DNA from 4 places in the Buttiauxella sp. AC038 genome. Region 2 is predicted to be linked to each of the others. Evidence: predicted binding sites of a transcription regulator. Region 2 holds the regulator's gene; each other region holds the start of a gene.

Region 1 (5,260 bases), 2.4 Mb from region 2:
TCAAACGTGACTCGAAAGTCAGTTTTGAGATATTCGGTGATAATGTCTTTCACACATTATCGGAGATGGCGTCCCCAAGGGGATTCGAACCCCTGTTACAGCCGTGAAAGGGCAGTGTCCTAGGCCTCTAGACGATGGGGACACGAATAATCCTGATAACAGGATATCGCTTGCTCATTTACTTCTATCAGACAATCTGTGTGAGCACTACGCAAGTTCGTATCTTTTAGGTAAGGAGGTGATCCAACCGCAGGTTCCCCTACGGTTACCTTGTTACGACTTCACCCCAGTCATGAATCACAAAGTGGTAAGCGCCCTCCCGAAGGTTAAGCTACCTACTTCTTTTGCAACCCACTCCCATGGTGTGACGGGCGGTGTGTACAAGGCCCGGGAACGTATTCACCGTAGCATTCTGATCTACGATTACTAGCGATTCCGACTTCACGGAGTCGAGTTGCAGACTCCGATCCGGACTACGACGCACTTTATGAGGTCCGCTTGCTCTCGCGAGGTCGCTTCTCTTTGTATGCGCCATTGTAGCACGTGTGTAGCCCTACTCGTAAGGGCCATGATGACTTGACGTCATCCCCACCTTCCTCCAGTTTATCACTGGCAGTCTCCTTTGAGTTCCCGGCCGAACCGCTGGCAACAAAGGATAAGGGTTGCGCTCGTTGCGGGACTTAACCCAACATTTCACAACACGAGCTGACGACAGCCATGCAGCACCTGTCTCACAGTTCCCGAAGGCACTAAGGCATCTCTGCCGAATTCTGTGGATGTCAAGAGTAGGTAAGGTTCTTCGCGTTGCATCGAATTAAACCACATGCTCCACCGCTTGTGCGGGCCCCCGTCAATTCATTTGAGTTTTAACCTTGCGGCCGTACTCCCCAGGCGGTCGACTTAACGCGTTAGCTCCGGAAGCCACTCCTCAAGGGAACAACCTCCAAGTCGACATCGTTTACGGCGTGGACTACCAGGGTATCTAATCCTGTTTGCTCCCCACGCTTTCGCACCTGAGCGTCAGTCTTTGTCCAGGGGGCCGCCTTCGCCACCGGTATTCCTCCAGATCTCTACGCATTTCACCGCTACACCTGGAATTCTACCCCCTCTACAAGACTCTAGCTTGCCAGTTTCGAATGCAGTTCCCAGGTTGAGCCCGGGGATTTCACATCCGACTTGACAAACCGCCTGCGTGCGCTTTACGCCCAGTAATTCCGATTAACGCTTGCACCCTCCGTATTACCGCGGCTGCTGGCACGGAGTTAGCCGGTGCTTCTTCTGCGAGTAACGTCAATCACTGCGGTTATTAACCACAATGCCTTCCTCCTCGCTGAAAGTACTTTACAACCCGAAGGCCTTCTTCATACACGCGGCATGGCTGCATCAGGCTTGCGCCCATTGTGCAATATTCCCCACTGCTGCCTCCCGTAGGAGTCTGGACCGTGTCTCAGTTCCAGTGTGGCTGGTCATCCTCTCAGACCAGCTAGGGATCGTCGCCTAGGTGAGCCATTACCTCACCTACTAGCTAATCCCATCTGGGCACATCTGATGGCAAGAGGCCCGAAGGTCCCCCTCTTTGGTCCGAAGACGTTATGCGGTATTAGCTACCGTTTCCAGTAGTTATCCCCCTCCATCAGGCAGTTTCCCAGACATTACTCACCCGTCCGCCGCTCGTCACCCAGGAGCAAGCTCCCTGTGCTACCGCTCGACTTGCATGTGTTAGGCCTGCCGCCAGCGTTCAATCTGAGCCATGATCAAACTCTTCAATTAAAAGCTTGATTTGCTTCAACTCGTGAAGCGGTGCTCAAAAATTAACTTTCGTAATAATTCAACTAAATGAATTACTGCTTGGTCACTCTTCAAGACTTGATATTTTTTTGTACCCGAAGGTACTTGAGATATCAATCCTGCGAGTGCCCACACAGATTGTCTGATAAATTGTTAAAGAGCAGTGAGTTAGGCGCTTTCGCTTGCTAACTCGAGGTGGCGTATATTACGCTTTCCTCTTTCAGAGTCAACCCTTAATTTCAGGATATTTGACTCTCATCGCCGCCGTTACTCTGTGATGTTGTTCACATGTTCCGTGTCGATGGAGGCGCATTATAGGGAGTTATCCGGAGGCTGCAAGCCTAAATATGCGTTAATTTGACTGACTGCTGCAATCCCCAGCAAAACCCCGCCTTATACGCAGTTACACACAAAGTTATCCACATTCGTGATGAAGTCCTAAATTTTGCGAGCGTGACGCAAACGTTTTCGCTACAATGCACCCGCAATAAATGGACGCCCCGTTTTGGGGCGTTAGCTGAGTTTTAGGGAAAATTGCTAAAATTCAGCTAACGCTCTTCTATATGCGAACCAAAGCTAAGGGATCAAACCATGCAACAACGTCGCCCTGTACGCCGCGCTCTGCTCAGTGTTTCTGACAAAGCCGGTATCGTCGAATTCGCCCAGGCGCTCTCCCAACGTGGCGTGGAGCTGCTGTCCACTGGCGGAACCGCTCATCTGCTGGCTAAAGCTGGCCTGCCGGTAACCGAAGTCTCTGACTACACCGGTTTCCCGGAGATGATGGATGGACGCGTCAAAACTCTGCATCCAAAAGTACACGGTGGCATTCTGGGTCGTCGCGGCCAGGATGATGCGATCATGGAACAACACGCTATCTCCCCAATTGATATGGTTGTCGTCAACCTCTACCCGTTCGCACAGACTGTTGCCCGCGAAGGCTGCTCTCTGGAAGATGCGGTAGAGAATATTGATATCGGCGGCCCAACCATGGTGCGCTCCGCTGCGAAGAACCACAAAGATGTGGCAATCGTAGTAAAGAGCAGTGACTACGAAGCGATTATTAGCGAGCTGGATGCTAATGAAGGATCTCTGACGCTCGAGACACGTTTCGATTTGGCGATCAAAGCATTCGAACACACCGCCGCTTACGACAGCATGATCGCCAACTACTTTGGTAGCATGGTTCCTGCCTATCATGGCGAAAGCAAAGATCCTTCAGGTCGCTTCCCTCGTACGTTGAACCTGAACTTCATTAAGAAGCAGGATATGCGTTACGGTGAAAACAGCCACCAGCAAGCAGCCTTCTATATAGAAGAAGAAATTAAAGAAGCTTCTGTCGCTACGGCAACTCAGGTTCAGGGCAAAGCGCTCTCTTATAACAACATCGCTGATACCGATGCCGCACTGGAATGTGTGAAAGAGTTCAACGAACCTGCCTGCGTTATCGTGAAGCATGCCAACCCTTGTGGTGTGGCAGTCAGCGATTCCTTATTAGATGCATACGACCGCGCCTATAAAACAGACCCGACTTCCGCATTCGGCGGCATCATCGCTTTCAACCGTGAACTGGATGCCGAAACTGCGCAGGCGATTATCTCCCGCCAGTTCGTCGAGGTGATTATTGCCCCTTCAGCCAGCGAAGAAGCTCTGAAGATCACAGCGGCTAAGCAAAACGTTCGCGTTCTGACTTGCGGCCAGTGGCAGCAGCGTATTCCGGGCCTGGATTTCAAACGAGTTAACGGTGGTGTGTTAGTACAGGATCGTGATCTGGGCATGGTGACAGCCGCAGACCTGCGTGTTGTCAGCAAACGCCAGCCGACCGAGCAAGAACTGCGTGATGCATTGTTCTGCTGGAAGGTAGCGAAGTTTGTTAAGTCCAACGCCATTGTCTATGCCCGCGAGAATATGACTATCGGCATAGGCGCCGGTCAGATGAGCCGTGTTTATTCCGCCAAAATCGCCGGTATCAAGGCAAGCGATGAAGGCCTGGAAGTGAAAGGCTCGGCAATGGCATCAGATGCCTTCTTCCCATTCCGTGACGGTATTGATGCCGCAGCGGCAGTTGGCGTGAGCTGTGTTATCCAGCCTGGTGGTTCAATCCGCGATGAAGAAGTGATCGCCGCTGCTGACGAACATGGGATCGCCATGATCTTCACCGATATGCGCCACTTCCGCCATTAATCCCGGAGCGTCTATAAATGAAAGTATTAGTAATAGGTAATGGCGGGCGTGAACACGCGCTGGCCTGGAAAGCGTCACAGTCACCATTAGTTCGTACGGTATTTGTTGCTCCCGGCAATGCCGGTACGGCTCTGGAACCTGCTTTGCAGAACGTGGCGATTAGCCCAACTGACATTGCTGCCCTGTTGAGCTTTGCACAGAATGAAAAAATTGACCTGACGATTGTCGGCCCGGAAGCGCCGCTGGTGATGGGCGTGGTCGATACCTTCCGTGCTGCTGGCCTGAAGATCTTTGGCCCAACTCAGGGGGCTGCGCAGTTAGAAGGTTCAAAAGCTTTCAGCAAGGATTTCCTGGCTCGCCATAAAATCCCGACCGCTGAATACCAAAACTTCACCGAAGTCGAACCCGCTTTGGCTTATGTCCGTGAAAAAGGCGCGCCGATTGTCATTAAGGCCGATGGCCTGGCCGCGGGCAAAGGCGTAATCGTAGCGATGACGCTGATCGATGCCGAAGCGGCGGTAAACGATATGCTGGCAGGTAACGCCTTTGGCGACGCCGGGCACCGCATCGTGGTAGAAGAGTTTTTGGATGGCGAAGAGGCCAGCTTCATCGTGATGGTGGATGGCGAAAACGTTCTGCCGATGGCCACCAGCCAGGATCATAAGCGTGTTGGTGATGCAGATACCGGCCCGAACACTGGCGGTATGGGTGCGTACTCTCCTGCCCCAGTTGTGACTGATGAAGTCCACCAGCGTGCAATGGACCTGGTTATCTGGCCAACCGTGCGCGGCATGGCTGCTGAAGGGAATACCTACACCGGTTTCCTGTATGCCGGCCTGATGATCGATAAACAAGGTAACCCGAAGGTTATCGAGTTTAACTGCCGCTTTGGTGACCCTGAAACCCAGCCAATCATGCTGCGCCTGCAATCAGATCTGGTTGAGCTGTGCCTCGCCGCATGTGATGGCAAGCTGGATAAGACAACATCTAAGTGGGACGAGCGCCCATCTCTGGGTGTGGTGATGGCCGCTGGCGGCTATCCGGCTGATTACCGTAACGGCGATGTGATTCATGGTTTGCCACTTGAAGAAGTCGCAGACGGCAAAGTGTTCCACGCTGGAACGAAATTGCGTGAAGACGATATGGTTGTGACTAACGGTGGCCGTGTTCTGTGCGTAACCGCATTAGGCGACACTGTCGCACAAGCGCAGCAACGTGCTTATGAGCTTATGAAGGATATCCACTGGGATGGCAGTTTTAGCCGCTCCGATATTGGCTATCGTGCTATTGA
Region 2 (5,260 bases):
CCAGAACAATTGTTACCAGCATGACACTGGTGGTAGTCAGCAGTGGTGTAGCGACCAACCACGACACCATCAAACTTGCCAGGAAGCACAGGCCCAATTGCAGCGTGTTTTGCAGCGCAGCGGCTTTACCTGTGGCTTGTGGGAAAGGCAACAGTGCAGAAGCAACAACGATTGGGTAAATCGCCCCGTTGGCAATCGCCATGATACAGAATGGGATGAGCAGCATGGTCAGGTTTGCGTGTCCACTTATCGATACCGCCCAGGTGCCGAAAACACTCAACGTATATAACGCAAGCAACCACGGCAGCATTTGCTTGCCTTGCCATTTTTGCAGTGCGCTACGGCAGCCATAACCACCAATCAGGAAGGCGATAGTTTGCGGCACATAGCTCAGGCCAATTGCCGCCGGGCTGTAACCCATATCGTTCAGAATAAACGGAGAACCGGTCAGCCAGGCAAAGAAGCTGGCAGAGCAAGCTGCGTAAATCAACACGTTGCCGCTATAAACACGAGAGCGCAGTAACGACATAAAGCTGACTTTATTGTCTTCTGTTTGCGGGTGATGCTGGGTACGTGGTTTCAGACGCAGAGTTGGGATCATCAGCACCAGGGTGATTGCAAACAGGGTGGCGAAGATCGCCTGCCAGTCGAAGTGCACCAAAATCCAGCTACCGAGCAGCGGTGCCAGTGCCGGAGACAAGCCAACCAGCGGCATAATCGTGGCGAAAATACGATTTGCGCGGTTTGCCGGGTAGTAATCGGTCACCAGTGCCTGCCAGCTTACTGCGGCAGAACAAACACCAACGGCCTGAACGAAGCGCAGCACCAGCAGAGCGGTGGCACTTTCTACCCACAACATTCCAATACAACCGACGGCGAACAGACTCAGACCGGCCAGCAAAACTGGTTTACGTCCGAAATGGTCTGACAGCGGCCCCCACATTAACTGGGCAAACGCAAAGCCCGCAAGGAACAGGCTCAGGCTCGCACTAACGGCGGAGGCATCGGTCTGTAAATCTTGCTGAATGGCAGCGAAAGCAGGCAGATACATGTCTGTGGCAAGGAAGCCCAGAACACTTAATCCAGCCAGCCAGATAAGAAATCCTTTTGATGGTTGCATAATTTTCTCTTGTTTTATCTTGCAGGTTGATCGCCGCGAGAGTGTACGGAGTGCAAATAGGCTTGTGAAACGCTAATATTTGTAGGTTGCATTCAAAAATTTTGTGAGCAGAGAAATGTGGTCAGAATATTCGCTGGAAGTGATAGATGCGGTAGCGCGCAATGGCAGCTTCAGTGGTGCAGCACAAGAGCTGCACCGCGTTCCGTCAGCTATCAGCTATACGGTACGGCAACTTGAAGATTGGTTAGCGGTTCCGTTATTCGAACGTCGCCATCGGGATGTTGAATTAACCCCCGCAGGCGTCTTTTTCCTGAAAGAAGGCCGCTCTGTTATCAAAAAAATGATGACGACACGGCAGCAGTGTCAACAGATCGCAAATGGATGGCGCGGGCACCTGGCTATCGCAGTTGATAACATCGTTAAACCTGAACGAACGCGTCAGTTGGTGTTGGATTTTTATCGTCATTTTCCGGATATCGAACTGCGTATATTCCAGGAAGTGTTTAACGGCGTGTGGGATGCGCTGGCTGATGGGCGAGTTGAAGTCGCGATTGGTGCGACACAAGCTATTCCTGTCGGGGGGCGTTATGCGTTCCGCGATATGGGGACGTTGAGTTGGCGCTGTGTGGTGTCATCAAATCACCCACTGGCACAGCAGGGCGGAACCTTAAGTGATGATGATCTGCGAGCCTGGCCGTCGTTAGTACTGGAAGATACCTCCCGTTCGCTACCGAAGCGTATTACCTGGCTTTTGGATAACCAGCGTCGAGTTGTGGTTCCAGACTGGGAATCTGGCTCTGATTGTCTTAGCGCGGGTTTATGTATTGGTATGGTGCCATTGCATATAGCAAAGCCGTGGTTGGCTTCAGGGCAGTGGAGTGAGCTGACGCTCGATAACCCGTTCCCGGACGCGGCATGTTGCCTGACATGGCGGCAAAATGATGCTTCGCCAGCTCTGGCCTGGCTGCTGGAGTATTTAGGGGATAGCGAGACGATGAATCAGGAGTGGTTGCAAGAGCCTGCTTAGGCAGGCTCCTTTGACTGTTTTTAGCGGCGGTAATCGCGGAATGGGCCATCTGCCACTGAACGGCGTTCAATCAGGCGCGGATGTACTTCAATTGATTGCGACTCTTCGCGTTTATTGACGATTCTATCCAGCAGCATATTGAAAGCTGTTTCACCCAGCGAGTCCTTCGGCTGGTGAATGGTGGTCAATGCCGGTGTGAAATAACGAGCGTTACGCACGTTGTCATAACCGATAATGGAAATATCCTGCGGTACGCGTAAACCCATTTCATCAGCAGCACAAATTGCGCCCATCGCCATAATGTCGCCGCCGCAGAATACTGCGGTAGGGCGCTGAGACTGACCGATAATCTGCTGCATGGCGCGGTAGCCTGACTCAGGTTCAAAGTCACCTTGCACAATCCAGTTCTCAGGAATAGCGATCCCAGCTTCTTCCAGCGCCTTCATAAAACCAGCATGGCGGCCGCCACCGGTATTACGCTCCATTTGGCCAGGGATTGCACCAATTTCGCGGTGACCACGTTCAATCAAATAACGTCCAGCCAGATAGCCACCGTGGAAGGCATTATCGACAACGGAGTCGGTGAAATCTGCGCGGGCTTCGCCCCAGTCCATCACAACCATTGGGATGTGACGATACTCTTCAAGCATAGTCAGTAATGATTCCGGATATTCAGAGCACATCACCAGCAGCCCATCGACGCGCTTTTGCGCCATCATGGATAAATAGGCGCGCTGTTTTTCGAAATTATTGTGCGCATTACCCAAAATCAGGGTGTAGCCTTTTTCAAAGCAGCTATTTTCGACAGCTTCGATTATCTCGGCAAAATAGGGTGCTTCGCTAGAAGTAGCTAGCAAACCAATCGTTTTGGTGTGATTAACTTTCAAGCTACGCGCGACGGCGCTCGGCGAATAGTGCAATTGTTTGATTGCCGCCCAGACCGCGTTACGTGTTTCTTCCGCCACAAAACGGGTCTTGTTAATCACATGTGATACGGTTGTAGTGGAAACGTTTGCGAGCTTCGCTACGTCCTTGATTGTCGCCATTAAATTTCACTCCGGGCCATATCGTAAACCCCTGATAACCAATGTGTTAAACGTTTGCGTACGCCAACTCCTGAGGCAACGTTAAGGTTGCAGGTATGCCGGGATTGCGACATAAAACGGGAGGAGGGCGTTGAATAGATGGTACGCAATAAATTAGCGTGGGATTTTGGCCTATCCAGGAGAAAAGTGAAAGAGGGAAAAGCGATATCAGGTTAAAACCAGGGGGATTTTTATGTCTGATTGTGGGAAAATCAAGCCGACACACCGATTGTAGGGTAATAAAAGGAGTTTGCTAATGAGTACCGATCTGAAATTTTCAATCATGACCACGGTTGTTGTTTTGGCACTGATTGTGTGTGGCGCGTTAACCGCCGTACTGCACTGATACATCGCTCTGATTAAAATGGGCCGCAATCGCGGCCCATATATTTTAGGTTTTATGCTGCCAGATTCTTAGCAACAAACTCCCAGTTCACCAACGCCCAGAAATGCTCAAGATAGCCAGCACGAGCATTGCGGTAGTCGATGTAGTACGCATGTTCCCACACATCCACAGTCAATAACGGTGTTGCCGCTGTTGTTAGTGGGGTACCCGCGTTTGAGGTAGAGACAATCGCCAGAGCGCCATCTTCTTGTTTGACAAGCCAGGTCCAGCCAGCGCCAAAGTTTTTAATAGCTGCATCAGTGAACTGCTGTTTAAACTCAGCAAAGCTACCAAACGACTTATTAATGGCTTCCAGAAGCTCTCCAGTTGGTTCACCGCCAGCATTTGGTGCCAGGCAATTCCAGTAGAAGGTGTGGTTCCAAACCTGTGCTGCGTTGTTAAACACGCCGCCTTCGGAAGTACGAACGATCTCTTCGAGATTTTTACCTTCAAACGCAGTGCCCTTAACCAGATTGTTCAGGTTAGTGACATAGGTTTGATGGTGTTTACCGTAATGGTATTCCAGAGTTTCGGCGGAGATATGCGGTGCTAAAGCATCTTTTGCATATGGTAGTGCAGGTAGTTCGAACGACATTGCTGACTCCTTATTACCCTTCATACTTCGAGCTGCATCTTTGTTGGCTGCGATGCAACTCGAATTATTTTGGGTATCTATTGTTAAACATCACTTTTAGTGCGGGTTTAGGGTAACAAATTGAAAGGATAAGCAAAAGAGGGAACTCACCTGCCCAAGGAAGGGCAGGCGCAGGTTTTCGATAAATAGAGTTTAACGAATTGTTTTAGGGGTCATAACGCGTTTGGCACCGACATAGTGGCGCTGCCAGTAGTCTTCGCTTAGTGAGGTTATCTGGATATCTTGTCCGGTACGCGGTGACTGAATAAATTTACCGTTGCCCACGTACACGCCAACATGGTCAGCGGTGCCCCGACCTTGGGTGCGGAAGAAGACCAAATCACCAGTTTCAAGCTCCCCACGATCTACAGATGAGGCATCACGCAGGTGATACATCTCGTTAGCGGTACGAGGAATACGGAACTTCACTAAATCTTTGTATGCGTAGTAAACCAGACCGCTGCAATCGAAACCGGTAACCGGCGAGGTGCCACCCCAACGATACGGTTTGCCTATCTGGCCCATCAATTTGTTCATTGCCGTTTTTTGTGCTTTTTGCACACGGACTTTATGCGCCGCAGCAATCGTCGTTGGCTGCTCTGATTTAACTTTTACACAATGCGCTTTATGGCCTTTACGCGGCTTGCTGCATTTTTCGGTGAAAGTAACAGGCTGGACTTTTGCGAGCTTAGAGGTTTTATTGCGGGAGTTTTTTGCAAGATTCTTTGTTTTAGCGCTGCTGGCATTTTGGGCGGTTTTACTTTTTGCGGCAGTTGTTTCTTTTTTCTTGCTGGCTGTTTTGACTGAGGTGGTGCTTTTTTTGCTGGTGGTAGTGGTTTTACTCTTACTGCTTTTTTCTGTGCTCTTCGTTGTGCTTTTAACAACGTGCGCTTTTTGCGCAGCCACGGGACGAGCGTGCTCAGACGCATGCGTCAATGGTGTATACGGCAAGGTAAATAGCAGAGCACAGAGCGTGATAGAAATTTTTGTTATCCGCGCCACTCGACAA
Region 3 (5,260 bases), 2.1 Mb from region 2:
CCGGGATCATCACGCTGCCAATGGACGCAGTATCCGCCACGGACGATCCGGAAATCGCGCCAAAGAAAGTGGACGCCACGATATTCACCAGCGATAAACCGCCGCGAATAAAGCCAACGAAAATATACGCAAAGTTCACCAGGCGACGGGCAATTCCCCCTTCCGCCATAATCGCCCCCGCCAGAATAAAGAACGGGATCGCCAACAGGGTAAATTTATTCACCCCACTGGTGATTTGAATCATGATCGCTTCCAGCGGCAAATCTATCCATAACGCACCCACGATGGCGCTTAGCCCAACGGCAAAGGCCACGGGCATTCCCACTGCAAGCAGCACCGCTAGTGTGGCTAATAATATAAATGCGTCCATGTTATCCCCTGGTCTTAACCGTGATTACCCAGCAATACGATTGGGCGGTTCTCTTGAGAGCCGTACAGCAGTCGCTCGACAACAAACAGAATCATTAAAATCGCGCCGACAGGCAGCGGGAGGTAGGTTTGACCGGAAGTGAGAACCGGGAATTCGGCAACAGGCTGTTCCCATAAATCGGCACACAGATAGAAGCTGTAATAGAACATCACCAGTGAGATGAGCAGCATCAGCAAATCGACGATACGTGCGCAAAAGGTCTGCGCCGCCAGCGGCAGGCGGTCTGTCAGCATATTCACCGCAATGTGTGAACCGGCGCGGTAACTGACTGCCGCGCCGATGAACGTGAAGGTCACCATGCAGATTATTGCTACCGGTTCCGGCCAGGATTCCCCACGGTTCAGAACGTAACGAGAGAAAATCCCAATCGGTATAATGATGGTCATCACCAAAAGAGACAGCCCGGCAATAACCATCGCCAGCAAATAAACTTTATCCATCAAGTCTGAGTAGCGTTGGGACATAAGATGCCCTCCACAAATGCGTTAGCGACAATAGTTACTTAACGTCAGCAATAGCTTTCATCAGGTCCTGGTGCTTATCGCCATACTCTTTACGAACCGGCTCAGTCGCTTTCACAAACCAGGCTTTGTCGATTTCATGGAACTGAACGCCACCGGCTTTCATTTTTTCCAGCGCTTGTTTGTTGTAAGCATTCCACAGTTCACGCTGTTCCATTTGTGCAGCACGCGCCAGGGTAAGGATTTTTTGCTGCTGGTCAGGCGTTAATTTGTCCCACTTCACTTTGGAATAAAGCAGCATTTCTGGCGTGATGAAGTGGCCGCTCAAGGTGTAATTTTTGGCAACTGGCATGTAGTTGTGGGCAATAAACGTCGGCGGGTTGTTTTCAGCACCGTCGATAACGCCGGTTTGCATCCCGCTATACACTTCGCTCACCCCCATGGCGACCGAGTTGGCGCCCATGTCTTTAAGTGTTGCGAGTGCTACCGGACTACCCTGAACGCGGATTTTCATGCCTTTGAGATCTTCAGGCTTCACCACCGGGTTTTTAGTGATCAGGTTACGTGTACCGGAGTCCATCCAGCCGAGGAAGACCAGGCGGGATTTCGGGTTGTTAGTCAGCTTGTCGCCAATCTCTTTCCCTAAATCGCCATCGATCACTTTGTGCATATGGTCTTCATCGCGGAACACGTAAGGCAGGGTAAAAACTTCAACATCTGGCAGGATTGCCGCAACCGGTGCCATCGAAACGCGAATGATATCGATAGCCCCCATTTGCGCCTGTTCAATCATCTGTTTTTCATCGCCAAGCACGCCGCTTGGGAACACTTTAATTTCTAAATCACCGTTGGTTTCTTGTTTGAGTTTTTCGCCCATGTGCTGAACCGCAACCACGTTCGGATACCCTTCCGGGTGAACGTCGGCAGCTTTAATCACTTGCGCGATAGCAGAATGTGCAAACAGAACTGACGCGGTAGACAGACATAAACCAGCAAAAGCAGGCAGAAAGGTCTTCTTCATTGTGTCGCTCCAGCAGAGGTAGAAATGTGAGGTAGGAAGTAAAACAATGTTTTAATTTGTCGTTTAAAAATTAGACTACGTGGAGAAAAGCGTGGGTGAAGCACTTCACAAAAAGCGACAAAAAATGAAATTGGGGTTCATAAGAGATGCAAAGAGGGTTCAGAAGCCCAAAGCGGGGAGCAAAGGGCTGGCGCGGCGTTACTGGCCTTTACGCAACAGGTATTGGTAAGGTAATGATTCCACTTGCTTAGCAAGCAGTTCGTGTTCCATGAAAATGCAAAATCCAGGGATATCACGCGTAGTGGCTGGGTCATCAGCAATCACCAGCAGGGTTTCGCCAGCCTGCATATTGCGCACTGTTTTGCGTACCATCATGACGGGTTCCGGGCAGCGTAGGCCCAGGGCATCAAGAGTGTGGTCAGGATTAGAAAAAAGATCGGTCATCATCGGTCTCGAATTTAACAAACCGCGATAGTTTACGCCGGGAAGATTCTCGTGCAAGTCACGTGAACGATTGCGTTAAAATTAACCATTGCAAAGCGGGACTAAAGCAGTATCATCGCCCCCGCTTTAAAAAGCGTATTGGGTTCCCTCACCCCACCACTAAAAAGGCTACAAAATGACGCAGTTCAATTCTACTCAGCGCACTAAAGCGCTGTTTTGGCTATCGCTATTCCATTTGCTGGTGATCACCTCCAGTAACTATCTGGTGCAATTACCGGTCTCGGTTTTTGGTTTCCATACCACATGGGGCGCGTTTAGCTTTCCGTTTATCTTCCTCGCAACCGACCTGACGGTACGCATTTTTGGTGCACCTCTGGCACGACGCATAATTTTTGCCGTGATGCTGCCCGCGCTAATTATTTCGTACGCCATTTCTGCACTGTTTTACATGGGCACCTGGCAAGGGTTCGAAGCATTGCTGCACTTCAACCTGTTCGTCGCCCGTATCGCTGTCGCAAGCTTTATGGCGTACGCGTTGGGGCAGATTCTGGATGTGCACGTGTTTAACCGCCTGCGCCAAAGCCAGTACTGGTGGCTTGCGCCAACGGCATCCACGCTGTTCGGGAATATCAGCGACACGCTTTCCTTCTTCTTTATTGCTTTCTGGCGCAGTCCGGATGCCTTTATGGCGCAGCATTGGGTCGAAATCGCCATCGTAGATTACTGCTTTAAAGTGCTAATCAGCATTGTATTCTTCCTGCCGATGTACGGCGTTTTGCTGAATATGTTGTTGAAACGTCTGGCAGATAAGTCTGAAAATTCGGCGTTACAGCCGGGTTGACGGTGGTTGAATTATCTTGTGATAAGATGATGAGATCGGCCGCAAAGGCTTGCTAACGTAAAGGAAGAAGTCATGGGTAACCTGGTAAAATATGTCGGTATTGGCCTGCTGGTATTAGGCCTGGCCGCTTGCGATAACAGTGATAGCAAAACGGCCAAAACGGATGCAGCGGCGGAAAGCAGCGCAGCTGGCCAGCCGGTTAGCTTGCTGGACGGCAAAATTAGCTTTGTACTGCCCGCCGATATGACCGACCAGAGCGGTAAATTGGGCACTCAGGCAAACAACATGCACGTATATTCTGATGCTACTGGTCAGAAAGCGGTCATTGTGATTGTCGGTGACAATACGCCTGACGATTTGGCAGCTTTGACAAAACGTCTTGAAGAACAACAACGTGCTCGTGACCCACAGCTGCAAGTCGTGACCAACAAATCTATCGAGATTAAAGGCCATACGCTGCAACAGTTAGACAGCATTATCTCTGCAAAAGGCCAGACAGCTTACTCATCTGTTATCCTGGGTAAAGTAGATAACCAGCTGTTAACTATGCAGATAACGTTGCCTGCGGATAATCAGCAACTGGCGCAAACTGCCGCTGAGAACATCATTAATACCATCACCATCAAATAACTATTGTTGCTGTGATGATGATACGGCCTCCGGTTGCTCAACCGGGGGCCGTTTTTTTAACTGCCAGGCCATCAGCAGCGCAATGCAAACCAGCATCGCCGCTGCCAGATAAATCACCGAAACACCCGCATATGCCATCACGAACCCAGCTAATGGCCCGGTAATCCCCAGCGATAAATCCATAAACACGGTGTAGGTCGCAAGCGCACTTCCCTGGTTTTGTTGCGGCACCATTTTCACAGCGACCACACCCAGCGCCGGGAACACCAAAGAGAAGCCCGCGCCCGTCAGGAAAGTTCCCACTTTTGCCATCCAGGGTTCGCCCGCAAAGCCCACCAGCAGCAAGCCGAAAATCTCGACTGAGAAGCAAATCATCGCCACATTCAAGCCGCCAAGCCGGTTAATACCATTCGGGAAAAGTAAGCGAGTGCCAACAAACGCGCAGCTAAAGAGTGTTAACGCAAAGGCCGCACCGTCCCAGCCTTTGGCGTCGTAAAACAGCGTGATGAAAGTTGCGATCACGCCAAAACCCGCAGAAGCCAGTGCGAGCGCCATACCATAAGGCCAGACGCGCCCCAGCACCGCGCGAAACGGCAACGGATTGCCTTTACTGGCTTTCACCGTCGGGCGTGGCAATGCCAGCAGCACGGCGACCAACGCCACCGCCATAATGATTCCTGCGAGTAATTTCAGCCCGCCAAGGTGATAGAACAACACGCCCAGCGGTGCACCCATCGCCATCGCGCCGTACGTTACAATCCCGTTCCAGGAGATGACCCGCCCAATGTGCAACGAACCGACCACGCCAACACCCCACAGCGTTGAACCGGTTCCTGCAAAACTTTGCCCAATCCCTAAAATGACGCGCCCCAGGCACAGCAACACCAGACTCACCAACGGCCAGGCGCTACCAAACGCTGCCAGCATGTAGCTCGCCCCACTGAGGAAGCAGCCGCATAAACCAAAGATAACGATTTTTTTCGGGCCAAGAATATCGGCATAACGCCCGGCGTGTGGGCGACTGAGCAACGTGGCGAAGTATTGCAGGCTTATCACAAGCCCGGCCCAAAACGCGCTGTAGCCCATCACGTCATGAACGTAACCCGGCAAAACAGCCAGTGGTAGGCCGATGGTCATGTAGCTTGCAAAGTTGAACATCACTACAGAAACAATCTGTAGATTGAGTCGGAAACTGCTTAATGCGGGGGCGGGTGCGAGGTCAGGCATGGGTATTCACTTTTAAAACAGCGTTCCCCAGTATATACACGTAAGGTTTCACATTTCAGCAACAGACTTTCAGACTCGCCCTGCGGGTGCGAAATAAACGAAGCGCTACACTTAGAGAATCCCTCCTTTTCAGGATTTTTTCATGCTCTCTCCAGAACCCGATAAAACCGGGCTACATATTCTAATAAAGCTTTCAGCGCTGGTGA
Region 4 (5,260 bases), 1.1 Mb from region 2:
CCTTTGACCTGAATATGTTTGCCTTCGTGATCTACCGTTTCGCCTTCCAGCAAACGACGCCAGATATTGGTAAATTCTGCGGAGGCTTCGTAACGCTCTTTATGATTGAGGAACACGCCGTCTGCAGCTAACTCTTCAGGGTCGCTCCCGGTAACCAGGTTAAATAAAGCGCGCCCGTTGGAAAGTCGGTCGAGCGTTGCGGCCTGGCGTGCAGCCACGGTTGGCGAGGTCACGCTTGGACGCAGCGCGACCAGAAATTTCAAACGCTGCGTCACGGGAATCATAGATGCGGCAACCAGCCAGGCGTCTTCACAAGAGCGGCCTGTTGGGATGAGTACGCCGGTAAAGCCAAGTCTGTCCGCAGCCTGCGCAATCTGTTGCAGGTACCCGTGGTCAACCGGGCGCGCTGCATCATTGCTGCCTAAGTAGTGGCCATCGCCATGGGTAGGTAAGAACCAGAACATATTTAAACTCATGACTTGTTTCCTTGTGTTGAGGGCTGCCAGATGCGGGTGCGAATATCGACTTTTTTAGGCACTAAATGGTTGTCATAAAACAGATCTGCGGTTTGCTGCTGTTTTGCCGCAGTCTCGGCACTGACAGGTGTAATCACTGTTGGGGGGCGGTGATCGAAATAGGTGGCAATCACGTTTTCCGGCAGCCCCATGGTTTTTGCCAGCAGCGCAACGCTTGCATCGCGTTGGCTACGGGTTAACGCATCGGCGTCGCTAAATGTTTTCAGAACGTGTTGCAGGAACGGACCGTTTTGTTCGGCATAAGGGCGTGAAGCAAGATAGAAAGAACCCGTCTGATTCAGCTCGCTGCCGTCGGTTAACACGCGCACGCCGCCGTTTAACAAGACTGCAGAATAGTAGGGGTCCCAAATTGCCCAGGCATCAACGTTGCCCTGCTGGAATGCGGCACGCGCATCCGCTGGCGTTAAATAAGCAGGCTGGACATCGGTAAATTTCAGCCCAGCTTTTTGCAGCGCTCGTAGCACCAGGTTGTGGGAGCTGGAACCTTTCTGGAAAGCAATTTTGTGCCCTTTAAGGTCCGCCACGGTTTTTATTGGGCTGTTTTCCGGCACCAGAATCACTTCGGCTTTTGGTTTTGCCGGCTCAGACCCGACATACACCAGATCGGCGCCCGCAGCCTGCGCGAAGATTGGCGGAATATCGCCGGTGCTGCCGAGATCGATACTGCCGATGTTCAGCGCTTCGAGCATTTGCGGGCCCGCCGGGAATTCAATCCACTGGAATTTTGTGTTTGGATACTCTTTTTCCAGCAGCTGGTGGCTTTTCGCCAGCACCATGCTGACCGAGCCTTTTTGATAACCAATACGTAGCTGCTCAGGCCCAGTATCAGCCGCGTGAAGTGTAGCGCTCAGGCTTAATGTTCCTGCGAGTGCAAGCCACGGAGCGGTTCGTTTCAGAAAGTTAAACATGAGCAACTCCTTGCGTCTTAAAAGGGGAGGAGACAATGAAATCCCGGCGGTGCAGAGCCTGCCAGAAGGTTTCTAGCGAGTTATCGAGGCGTTGTTGTAAGTTGTTGCTGAACACCGGTTTGTGCTGGTAATCCGCTATCTGGCTGTCATCAGCAAACACGCCATGCAGGATTTCCTGAGCTTTTAGCGCATTAAGGACAGGCTTTAATGCGTAATCGACTGCCAGCATGTGCGCCACCGTGCCACCAGTGGCTAAAGGCAGAACGACTTTCTTATCCAGTGCACGTTCAGGCAGCAGGTCGAGCAGCGTTTTCAGCGCGCCAGAAAATGAAGCTTTATAAACAGGTGTTGCGATGATCACGCCATCGGCTTGCTGCAATTGCTCAATGAGCGCTAAAAGAGCCGGACTATCGAAACGTGCGTACAGCAAATCTTCAGGCGCGAAATTCTGTAGATGCCAGTGACACACCTCGATATCCAGAGCGCTCAGTTTTTCGCGGGCATATTCCAGCAGTGCACTAGAACGGGATGGGAAGCGCGGGCTTCCAGCAAGGGTAATCACACGCATATCGTTTCCTTATAACTAATTGTTTGCTTTTAGATAACATTGATAACAATTGACTGTGATATTCGCGCAGAACTCTTATTCCACTAAATAATTTATCTGGAAAAGAATTGCTAAAAAACGCATAACAACAGGACGTAAGGGAAACGATTGCGCTGATTCAGCCTTTTTTGTCACAGGTCAATTCCATTCAATGACGTTATCGACGATAATACGGCCCCGGTTTGCATACCGGGAATCCAGGAGAGTTCATGTACTACCCCTTCGTTCGTAAAGCCCTATTCAAGCTCGATCCAGAGCGCGCTCATGAAGTGACATTCCAGCAATTGCGTCGTGTATCAGGTACACCTCTCGAATGGCTGGTGCGGCAAAATGTGCCGTCGAAACCTGTCACTTGTATGGGATTGACCTTTAAGAACCCATTAGGCCTGGCTGCAGGTCTGGACAAAAATGGTGAGTGCATAGATGCGTTGGGTGCAATGGGCTTTGGCTCCATTGAAATTGGCACGGTAACGCCTCGCCCACAGCCTGGAAATGACAAGCCAAGAATCTTTCGTCTTGTAGAGGCTGAAGGATTAATTAACCGTATGGGTTTCAATAACCACGGTGTTGATAACTTGGTTGAGAATGTCAAAAAATCCCATTTTGATGGGGTTCTTGGCATCAATATTGGTAAGAATAAAGACACTCCAGTTGAACAAGGCAAAGATGACTATTTGATCTGCATGGATAAAATTTATCCGTACGCGGGTTATATAGCGATTAATATTTCATCACCAAATACCCCTGGATTACGCACGCTGCAATACGGCGATGCGCTGGATGATCTGTTATCTGCAATCAAAAATAAGCAGCAAGCGCTTCAGGAATTGCATCATAAATATGTACCTGTGGCGGTGAAGATCGCGCCGGATCTTTCTGAAGAGGAATTGATCCAGGTAGCTGATAGTTTGGTACGCCATAATATTGATGGGGTAATTGCGACCAATACGACATTGGATCGCAGCCTGGTTCAGGGCATGAAATATTGCGATGAAATGGGTGGCTTAAGTGGCCGTCCGGTTCAGTTAAAAAGCACAGAAATTATTCGCCGCTTGTCGCAAGAATTAAATGGTCGCTTGCCGATTATTGGCGTTGGCGGTATTGATTCATTGATTGCCGCACGCGAGAAGATGGCAGCGGGTGCCTCTTTAGTACAAATATATTCCGGGTTCATATTTAAAGGCCCACCTCTGATTAAAGAAATTATTTCAGGTTTGTAATCTCTGAATGTTTTACTTTCGGACAACCGGGGCTTTATTTTGAGTCCCGGTTGTTTTATATTCCGTCATTGTTGCTAATTTGAACATATTGGTCTTTTATTAATGTGTTCATTTACGAAGCGGTGATAAGGATATTTCTAATCGCAGGTATATGGGGATAAGGGCAAATAATTATGCGGATTAAACCGGACGATAATTGGCGTTGGTATTATGATGAGGAGCATGATCGTATGATGCTCGATTTAGCCAATGGCATGCTTTTCCGTTCCCGTTTCCCTCGTAAAATGCTTACTCCCGATGCCTTTGAAAACACTGGGTTTTGTGTTGATGATGCAGCTCTATTTTTCTCTTTCGAAGAAAAATGTCGTGATCTCATATTAAGCAAAGAGCAGCGCGCTGAACTGGTATTAAATGCACTCGTAGCGATTCGTTATCTCAAGCCGCAGATGCCAAAAAGCTGGCACTTTCTCTCTCATGGGGAATGCTGGCAGCCAATACCTGGCGATGCAGCCTGTGTGTGGTTAAGCGACGATATGCAGCAGGTGAATCTGCTGGTGGTAGAAACAGGTGATAACGCTGCACTTTGTTTATTAGCGCAGCCAGGCTTGCAACTTGCTGGCCGTACCATGCAGCTCGGTGATGCGATTAAAGTAATGAATGACAGATTAAGGCCGCAACCAACAAGTCTCGCCCTTAACCTTGATCAGGCAGTTTAGTTTCCCGCTAACTCTACATCTCCTGCAGGAATACAACTACAGCAAAGGATTGTGCCATCATCATTGATAGCATTTTTCTTCAACGCTTTGACTTCCCCACTGACTAACTTTATCCGGCAGCTGCCGCAAATCCCGGCCCGACAAGAATAGGGCAGGCGAATTCCTTGTTGTTCGAGTTGTTCTAGTAAAATTTGTTGGTTGTTACCGCGAAATTGTTGGCCCTGCCAGTCAATCGCCACCATGCTTTCTTGCTGCTCTAAAGGCTCAAGAGTTTCTTCGGTCACTCCTGCGCCATAAACTTTCGCAGGTTTTGTCGCCAGTACTTCGAGTTCATCACCCACACGAATCACACCGCTATTGCGGGCAATCAGATTTTGGCCGAAATCGACATCACCATTATCCAGTGCGGTCCGGAATTTTTGTAATGTCGCGAGAGGTTCACCGCTCGGGTGTTTGCGGCCACGCTCCGGGCTGACGGTGGTGAAAATACAGCGGCTACAAGGTTTGGCGACATCAAATGTTACGCCGCCAATCCGTACTACTTGCCAGCTATCTTCGTCCCAGGCTTGTGCGCCGGTGACTACAATATTCGGGCGAAATTGTGTCATTTTTACACTCGCCGGGCAGCGATTTTGCAAATCGCGCAGCGATGCTTCATTTGCCAGCAAGAATGGGAAACCGTCGGCAAAAGAGAGTGGTACCTCTTCATGACGTTTAACGCGGCGCGTTAAATTTTCACCCAGCCAGCGCAGTTGTACCGGGCGTGAGAAAAAACCACTCAGCCATTGGTTGATATCATCGGGAGCAATTTGCGCGGTGAAATGGTTTCCCCAGACTTCCGTTGGCGCGGCCTCAGGCCGGAAATCGCTAAAGCGTATTGTGGCGGAACTGCCGTCTGGCGCGCTCAAAAATAGACCATCGTGAATAATGGCCGGAGTAAATAGCACCATCTGCGGGAACTGGCGTGCGGTAATAAAAGTGCCGTCAGGTTCTGTCACCATAAAGATGCGGTCAAAAGCTAAACCGCTGGTAGTTGCCTGAGCATGGGAGAGCGCAAGGCCGCGCATCGATTTCACCGGGTGAATATAAAGCTGAGATAGGGTGATCATGATACGCACGCGCTCCTTGCATAAATGAAGAAAAAGAGAATATAAGAGGCCAACTTTATGACATGCGTGGCGGATTGGCTATAATGCGCCACAATTTTCTTTTTATACCTGATTAAGTGACGATATGAATTCTCTGTTTGCCAGTACGGCGCGTGGGCTTGAAG

The links. The regulator PurR, encoded in region 2, represses purine synthesis genes. The targets are predictions, from matches to a motif close to CANGCAAACGTTTGCNTG.
Region 1: purH (bifunctional phosphoribosylaminoimidazolecarboxamide formyltransferase/IMP cyclohydrolase) is a predicted target of PurR. The motif match lies at 2,244-2,261, and genes of this name have one in related genera.
Region 3: tusA (sulfurtransferase TusA) is a predicted target of PurR. The motif match lies at 2,416-2,433, and genes of this name have one in related genera.
Region 4: pyrD (quinone-dependent dihydroorotate dehydrogenase) is a predicted target of PurR. The motif match lies at 2,149-2,166, and genes of this name have one in related genera.

Annotation. Positions count from the first base shown of each region.
Region 1 is NZ_CEEDCQ010000001.1:4,700,617-4,705,876, forward strand. It holds tRNA gene AC0IXI_RS22210 (tRNA-Glu) at 67-142, opposite strand; rRNA gene AC0IXI_RS22215 (16S ribosomal RNA) at 232-1,770, opposite strand; gene purH (bifunctional phosphoribosylaminoimidazolecarboxamide formyltransferase/IMP cyclohydrolase) at 2,380-3,969, shown strand; gene purD (phosphoribosylamine--glycine ligase) at 3,987-5,260, shown strand, end outside.
Region 2 is NZ_CEEDCQ010000001.1:2,272,459-2,277,718, forward strand. It holds gene punC (purine nucleoside transporter PunC) at 1-1,120, opposite strand, end outside; gene punR (DNA-binding transcriptional activator PunR) at 1,236-2,147, shown strand; gene purR (HTH-type transcriptional repressor PurR) at 2,168-3,193, opposite strand; gene cydH (cytochrome bd-I oxidase subunit CydH) at 3,489-3,578, shown strand; gene sodB (superoxide dismutase [Fe]) at 3,631-4,212, opposite strand; gene AC0IXI_RS10825 (C40 family peptidase) at 4,405-5,253, opposite strand.
Region 3 is NZ_CEEDCQ010000001.1:170,651-175,910, reverse strand. It holds gene AC0IXI_RS00820 (TRAP transporter large permease) at 1-370, opposite strand, end outside; gene AC0IXI_RS00815 (TRAP transporter small permease) at 385-894, opposite strand; gene AC0IXI_RS00810 (TRAP transporter substrate-binding protein) at 929-1,912, opposite strand; gene tusA (sulfurtransferase TusA) at 2,111-2,356, opposite strand; gene AC0IXI_RS00800 (7-cyano-7-deazaguanine/7-aminomethyl-7-deazaguanine transporter) at 2,532-3,197, shown strand; gene AC0IXI_RS00795 (DcrB family lipoprotein) at 3,270-3,827, shown strand; gene AC0IXI_RS00790 (MFS transporter) at 3,828-5,054, opposite strand; gene AC0IXI_RS00785 (AI-2E family transporter) at 5,197-5,260, shown strand, end outside.
Region 4 is NZ_CEEDCQ010000001.1:3,354,909-3,360,168, reverse strand. It holds gene ssuD (FMNH2-dependent alkanesulfonate monooxygenase) at 1-476, opposite strand, end outside; gene AC0IXI_RS16125 (sulfonate ABC transporter substrate-binding protein) at 473-1,444, opposite strand; gene ssuE (NADPH-dependent FMN reductase) at 1,437-2,012, opposite strand; gene pyrD (quinone-dependent dihydroorotate dehydrogenase) at 2,261-3,271, shown strand; gene zapC (cell division protein ZapC) at 3,445-3,987, shown strand; gene AC0IXI_RS16105 (YcbX family protein) at 3,984-5,096, opposite strand; gene rlmKL (bifunctional 23S rRNA (guanine(2069)-N(7))-methyltransferase RlmK/23S rRNA (guanine(2445)-N(2))-methyltransferase RlmL) at 5,221-5,260, shown strand, end outside.